2 regions of the Comamonas sp. SY3 genome follow, and region 2 is predicted to be linked to the other one. Evidence: predicted binding sites of a transcription regulator. Region 2 holds the regulator's gene; the other holds the start of a gene.
What was found. The regulator FNR, encoded in region 2, switches genes on or off when oxygen is low (the NO sensors DNR and NnrR bind a similar motif). The targets are predictions, from matches to a motif close to TTGATNNNNATCAA.
Positions count from the first base shown of each region.

Region 1 (3,302 bases), on a different contig from region 2:
TGGGCCGCAGCGCCCATGACGAGGCCATCTCGATCGCCATCAATGCCGACAGCATTGCCACCTGGGCGCTGGATGCGCTGCAGGACATCGCGCTGCAGCAGCTGCCGCTGGAGATCATCACCGACGACCAGGACCACACGTTGGAGCTGCTGCGCACCGGGGAGGTGCTGGGCTGTGTCACGACGATGCCCAGAGCCTTGCGCGGCTGCCGCGTGACGGCGCTGGGCGCGATGCACTACATCGCCGTGGCCTCACCCGCCTTCGCCGAGCAGCATGTGCCGCAGGGGATCAACCGCAGCAACTTCAAGCACCTGCCGTTTCTCAGCTACAACCGCAAGGACGACATGCAGCGCGTGTTTGTTGCCCGCGCGATGGGGCTCAAGACGGTGGGACTGCACCAGCTCTACGTTCCCAACTCCGAAGCCCAGGTGCGCGCCGTGGCCGCCGGCTGGGGCGTGGGCGTGGTGCCCGAGTTGCTCGCCCGTCCCTACCTGGCCGATGGCCGCCTGGTCAATGTGGCCGAGGCCCAGGTGCTGCGCGTTGATCTGTTCTGGCACTGCTGGAATCTGCAGTCGGCCTTGCTCAGCGCGCTGAGCGATGCGATGGTGCACAGCGCCAAGGGCAGCCTGGCGCCGCCCACCGCAGCCGCGCGCGCCACCGTCAAGGCATAAAAAAACTGCCTGCACCCCCTGGGGTGCAAGCAGTTTCCGGATGACCACCGGTATTCATTGCACCGGTGGTTCCACCCCTCCCTCATTGGTCAAATCTGTTGGTGGTGCAGTATCCACGCCAAGTATTGCTATATGGTGAATAGCAAATGATAGACTCGTTATCTGATCCTATCCATTTACCGAATCAACAATACCGGCACCTTGCTCTCTGCCAGTACCTGGGTGGCCACCGAGCCCAGCACCAGCTTGGCCAGCGCGCCATGGCCCCGGGTGCCCATGATCAGCAGGTCATAGCCGCCGTTATCGGCCGTCTCCGCAATGGTCTGCGAAATGGGGCCCACAGCGCTCTCTGCCACGGCCTTCACCTGGTGGGCAGCCAGGAACTCCTGCACGGGCACCAGCACCTTTTGCGCTTCTTCCGAGTGGTAGTCATCCACCAGCGCCTTGCCCAAGGCCTTGGCGGCCCGGGGCGGCAGCAGCGGCTGCACCGTGAGTGCCGTGTAATGGTGGTTGGAGGTCAGCCACTCTGCGTGCGCTGCCAGGTAATCCAGCATTTTTTGGGTGTAAGGGCTGCCGTCAACGGCCAACAAAATACGCATGCCTTAACTCCTTCAACAAGGGGTGAGGGACCCAACACCGGTGCCACGACCAACGCTGGACTGTGAGCTGGCAAAACCCGCATACCGGCACCGGCAACGCGCTTTACAGGCTTAAATCATGTGTATCAGCTTATAGATTCATCGTCAAACGCACATTGATATGCATCAGGCTTGGCGAAAAATTTAAGTGAAAACCCTTGGTTTTGATCGAAGATGCTAAGCACGCATCCGAGAAGAAAAGTCGACCGTAAACGTTTTGCTGCTGAAATGCGCCCAAATAACTGTTTTAGGGACGCGGTATGCAAAATGGAGATCAATACGCGGGATATAAGCGTCCGCTCAAGGCATGGCGGCGGCGCAGAGGCTAGTCAGCGCCAAGCACAAACCTTACCGTACCGATGTTGTGGAGCCGCGCGAGAAGTCGTGGCGCACAGAGCAGTCCCTGAGAACCTGCCGCCTTACACCCGCACCAGGCAATGCGGGTTGAAGGTTTCCTGCTCACCCTTGCGCGCATAGCCCAGCGGGTTGGCCACGACCCGGCATTGCCAGGGGCGGCCATCGCTGTGCTGGCCTTTGGCTAGATAGTCGCTGGGCGCATGCAGGTGGCCGTGGATCCAGAGGTCGGCATAGGGCAGGAGCTCGTCCAGCACATTGCAAAAGCCGGCGGTGCCAGGGGTCAGCCCATAGCGCGGATCGGCGCTGCGCAGGCTGGGGGCGAAGTGGGTGATGACGACGGTCTTGCCGTCAAAGGGCTCGGCCAGTGCGGCGCGCAGCCATTGCTGGCAGCGCAGCGCTTCGTCGCGCATCTCGGCAGCCAGAAAGGGCTGGCCGTTGCGCACGGTCTGGGCCTTGGTCAGGTAAAAGTTGGCGGCCTTGAAGGCCTTCTCGCGCTGCTTCATCAGCGCGCCCAGCTCGGTCACGCCGTTGTGCAGCGCAATCGCGTCGTAGTCGGACCAGAGTGTGGTGCCGATGAAGCGCACGCCATCGATCACCAGGGTTTCGCAGTCCAGCATCGTGATGCCCAGCTTGTTGCAGCTGGCGCGCAGGCGCTGCCGGGCCATGTCGAAATCCTGGTTGTCAAACTCATGGTTGCCGGGCACCAGAATCACCGGCTCGGGCCAATGGCCTCCCGCCTGCTGCGGGCTGAACTGGCCCAGGCCAAAATCTGCATCGTCCAGCATCGATCCATTCTGGTAGGAGCCAATGTCGCCGGCCAGGATCAGCAGCTCGGCGCCGGGCGCGGGCTGGGCGTGGAAATGGGGATGGGTCTCCAGGTGCAGGTCGGACAGGATTTGCAGGTGCATGGTGGCCTAGCCTACCATGGGCTTTGGCGGCTTGCAGCCCGCTACATCGGTAATTCCAGGTCAGGAAAAGCCGCCCGCGCCGAGCGCTCCAGCGCATGCAGCATCCATTCCAGCGCCGAGGGTGGAATATGCCCGCTGCGGCTGCGCCACAGCGCATCCACATGCACGGCTTCCACGCGCAGCGGCAGCGGTTGGAAGGCCAGCAGATCGGCAATGCCGGTGGCGGGCACAAAGTGGCGCGGCAGCACGGTCAGCAGATCGGTGCGCGCCACGACGCGGGCGGCGGTGAAGTACTGGTTCACCGTCAGCACCACGCGGCGCTTGCGGCCGATCGATGCCAGCGCCTCGTCCAGAAAGCCAAAGGGCTGGCCGGAAAAACTCACCAGCATATGGCGCGCATCGCAGTAGCGCTCCAAAGTCAGCAAGCCCTCACTCAACGGATGGTCCTTGCGCATCACGCAGAGGTATTCGCCGTCATACAGGCGCCGGCTCTCGAAATCCACCAGATCCCCCGATTGGGCGCGCGCCGTCATCTCGGCCAGCACAAAGGGGAAATAACCGACGGCCAGGTCGGCGGTCTCGGCCTCCAGCTCCTCGCGCGGATCACGTGTAGTGAGTGGTTGCACATGGACGGAGACGCCTGGCGCCTCGGTCTCCAGAATATGCATGAGGCTGGGCAGCAAGGTGGCGGCCGTGGCATCGGCCATCGCCACGACAAAGGCCTGGGT
Region 1 covers NZ_JBGTYN010000004.1:166,331-169,632, reverse strand. Annotated here, with positions in the region: gene ACCQ08_RS07360 (LysR family transcriptional regulator ArgP) at 1-671, shown strand, start outside; gene ACCQ08_RS07355 (universal stress protein) at 848-1,270, opposite strand; gene ACCQ08_RS07350 (metallophosphoesterase) at 1,729-2,574, opposite strand; gene ACCQ08_RS07345 (LysR family transcriptional regulator) at 2,616-3,302, opposite strand, start outside.
Region 1: ACCQ08_RS07355 (universal stress protein) is a predicted target of FNR. The motif match lies at 1,426-1,439, and genes of this name have one in related genera.

Region 2 (3,302 bases):
GGCAACCTGCTGAGCAATGCGGTGATGCTCAAGGACTACTGGGGCTGGAAGAAGGGCGATGTGCTGATCCATGCGCTGCCGATTTTCCATGTGCACGGCCTGTTTGTCGCGATCCATGCGGCGCTGCTCAACGGCAGCAAGATGATCTGGTTTGCCAAGTTCGAGCCCAAGGCGGTGATTGCCGCGATGGCACGGGCAACGGTCTTCATGGGCGTGCCGACCCTGTATGTTCGCCTGCTGGCCGAGCCCGGCCTGACCAAGGAGGCCACCCGGCATATGCGCCTGTTCATCTCGGGGTCGGCGCCGTTGCTGATCGAGACCTTCCGCGAATGGCAGACCCGCACCGGCCACACCATCCTGGAGCGTTATGGCATGAGCGAGACCATCATGCTGGTCTCCAACCCCTACCAGGCCGATGCCCGCCATGGCGGCCAGGATGAGCGCCGGGGCGGCACGGTGGGCTTTGCGCTGCCGGGTGTGGGCGTGCGGGTGCAGGGCGATGATGGCCAGGCACTGGGCGCCGACGAGATCGGCCATATCCAGGTACAAGGCCCCAATGTGTTCAGCGGTTACTGGCGCATGCCCGAGAAGACCGCCCAGGAGTTCACCGCTGACGGCTGGTTCAAGACCGGCGATGTCGGCAAGATCGATGCGCGTGGCTATGTGACCATTGTGGGCCGCAGCAAGGATTTGATCATCTCCGGCGGCTACAACGTCTACCCGGCCGAGATCGAAGGCTTCATCAACGAGCTGCCGGGCGTTGCCGAAAGCGCGCTGGTTGGCGTGCCCCACCCCGATTTTGGCGAGGTCGGTGTGGCGGTGGTCATAGCCAAGGCAGGCCAGCAACTGGACGCCGAAGCCATCATTGCGACCCTCAAGAAGCAGCTGGCCAACTTCAAGATTCCCAAGCGCTGCTTTGTCGTGGCCGAGCTGCCCCGCAACACCATGGGCAAGGTGCAGAAGAACCTGTTGCGCGACCAGTACCAGGGCCTGTTCAAGGGCTAATGCCCTGCAGAGGCGGTTTGGAGCCGCCATGACAAAACCCTCGCTTGTTGCAGCGCATCCGCTGCCGCAAGCGAGGGTTTTTTATCGGGGTTGAAGTTATGCGGCGGTCAGCGCAGCACCAGCACCGGTATCGTCGCATGGGTCAGCACATGCTGGGTTTCGCTGCCCAGCAGCAAACGCTTCAGGCCACGGTAGCCGTGCGAGGCCATCACAATCAGATCGCAGTTTTCCTTCTTGGCCGTCTCCAGCAAGGCTTCGGCAATCAGGTCGGACTTGATCACCAAGGTCTTGATCGGCACGCCCGTTGCGGCCCCTTCGGCCACGACCTTGTCCACCACGCTCTGCGCAGCGCGCTGCCAGCCTTCTTCGATGCGTGCGATGTCATCGGGGTTCTGCATCGTGCTGCCTTCAAAGTAGCTGCGCGGGTAGTTCGGCGAGATATTGACGGCGGTGACGGTGGCATGGCTCAGCTTGGCCAGCGCCAGCGCATGGCGGACCGCTTTCTCGGACAGCTCAGAGCCATCGGTGGCAAGCAGGATATGTTGGTACATGACAGGCTCCTTTCGGGTCAGACTCTGGACAGGGCCACAGGCTGCTGCCTTGCCCTGGTTTCATCTCCAAGCATCGCCGCTTATCGCGCGGAACGATGTCGGATCAGGCCGCGTTCGTGTCTCGGGCCTGCACTTTTCAGGCCGAGCAGGCCTGGGTGTTGATCAGACCCTGGAGCTTGTCGGTGTCGAGAATGCGCACATGGCGCTGCTTGACCTCGATGATGTTCTCCTCGGCAAACTTGGAGAAGGTGCGGCTCACCGTTTCGAGTTTCAGGCCCAGGTAGCTGCCGATTTCCTCGCGGGTCATGCGCAGGATCAGTTCATGCTGCGAAAAGCCCCGGGCGTGCAGCCGCTGCACCAGGTTCAGCAGGAAGGCGGCCAGACGCTCTTCGGCACGCATGCTGCCCAGCAGCAGCATCACGCCGTGCTCGCGCACGATCTCGCGGCTCATGACCTTGTGCACATGGTGCTGCAAGGCGGTCACTTCGCGCGACAGGTCCTCGAGTGTCGAGTAGGGCATCACGCAGACCTCGGCATCTTCCAGCGCAATCGCGTCGCAGGAGTGGCGGTCGTTGACGATGCCGTCCAGGCCGATGATCTCGCCCGCCATCTGAAAACCGGTGACCTGGTCACGCCCGTCTTCTGTGGCGATGCTGGTCTTGAAGAAGCCGGTGCGAATCGCATACAGCGAGGTGAACGTCTCGCCATTGCGGAACAGCGCACTGCCTCGCTTGATCTTGCGACGGGTGGCAACGATCTCGTCGATACGCTCCATTTGTTCGGCCGACAGACCCACGGGCATGCACAGCTCGCGCAGATTGCAGTTGGAGCACGCCACTTTGATGGAGTTGGATGTCATGTATCAATACCCGTGAACAAATATTCGTGTAGGAACGGCGTTCCATGTATGCGCCTATTGTGCGTGCAGGCGCCAAATGGGTTCTTGATGTATATCAAGGACGGGTGGCAAGCCTTGGGGCACATTGGGGGTCCGCAAGGATAAAGCCCATGATTTCCCTGACCCCCGAACTGCTGCGCCGTTTTGACGTCCCCGGCCCCCGTTACACGTCGTATCCTACCGCAGACCGATTTGTTGAAGCCTTTGCTGCGAATGAGTACAAGCAGGCGCTGGTGCAGCGCGGCCACGGCCTGGCTGGGAGATTGGCGCCGCTGTCGTTGTATGTGCATGTGCCGTTCTGTGCCTCGCTGTGCTACTACTGCGCCTGCAACAAGATCATCACCAAGCATGCCGAGCGGGCCGACGAATACCTGGACTACCTGGAGCGCGAGCTGGATCTGCAGCTCGCCCACCTCAGCACCCGGTCCACCATCAGCCAGCTGCACCTGGGCGGGGGCTCGCCGACCTTCCTGAGCGATGCGGGTCTCAGCCGCCTGATGGATATGGTCAAGCAGCGCTTCCATCTGCAGCCGGGCGGCGAGTACTCGATCGAGATCGACCCGCGCACCGTGAGCCGCGAGCGCCTGCTGCACCTCTACCAACTGGGCTTTAACCGCCTGAGCTTTGGCGTGCAGGATTTCGACCCGCTGGTGCAAAAGGCCGTGCACCGCGAGCAGCCCGCCGACCAGGTGTTTGCGCTGGTCGAGCAGGCGCGCGCAATCGGCTTTGAATCCATCAATATTGATCTGATCTATGGTTTGCCGTTGCAAAGCCCGGCCAGCTTCGCCCGCACGATGGAGCAGGTCAATGCGCTGCGGCCTGACCGCATTGCGCTCTACGCCTATGCG
Region 2 covers NZ_JBGTYN010000001.1:470,801-474,102, reverse strand. Annotated here, with positions in the region: gene ACCQ08_RS02100 (malonyl-CoA synthase) at 1-1,005, shown strand, start outside; gene ACCQ08_RS02095 (universal stress protein) at 1,113-1,556, opposite strand; gene fnr (fumarate/nitrate reduction transcriptional regulator Fnr) at 1,693-2,415, opposite strand; gene hemN (oxygen-independent coproporphyrinogen III oxidase) at 2,565-3,302, shown strand, end outside.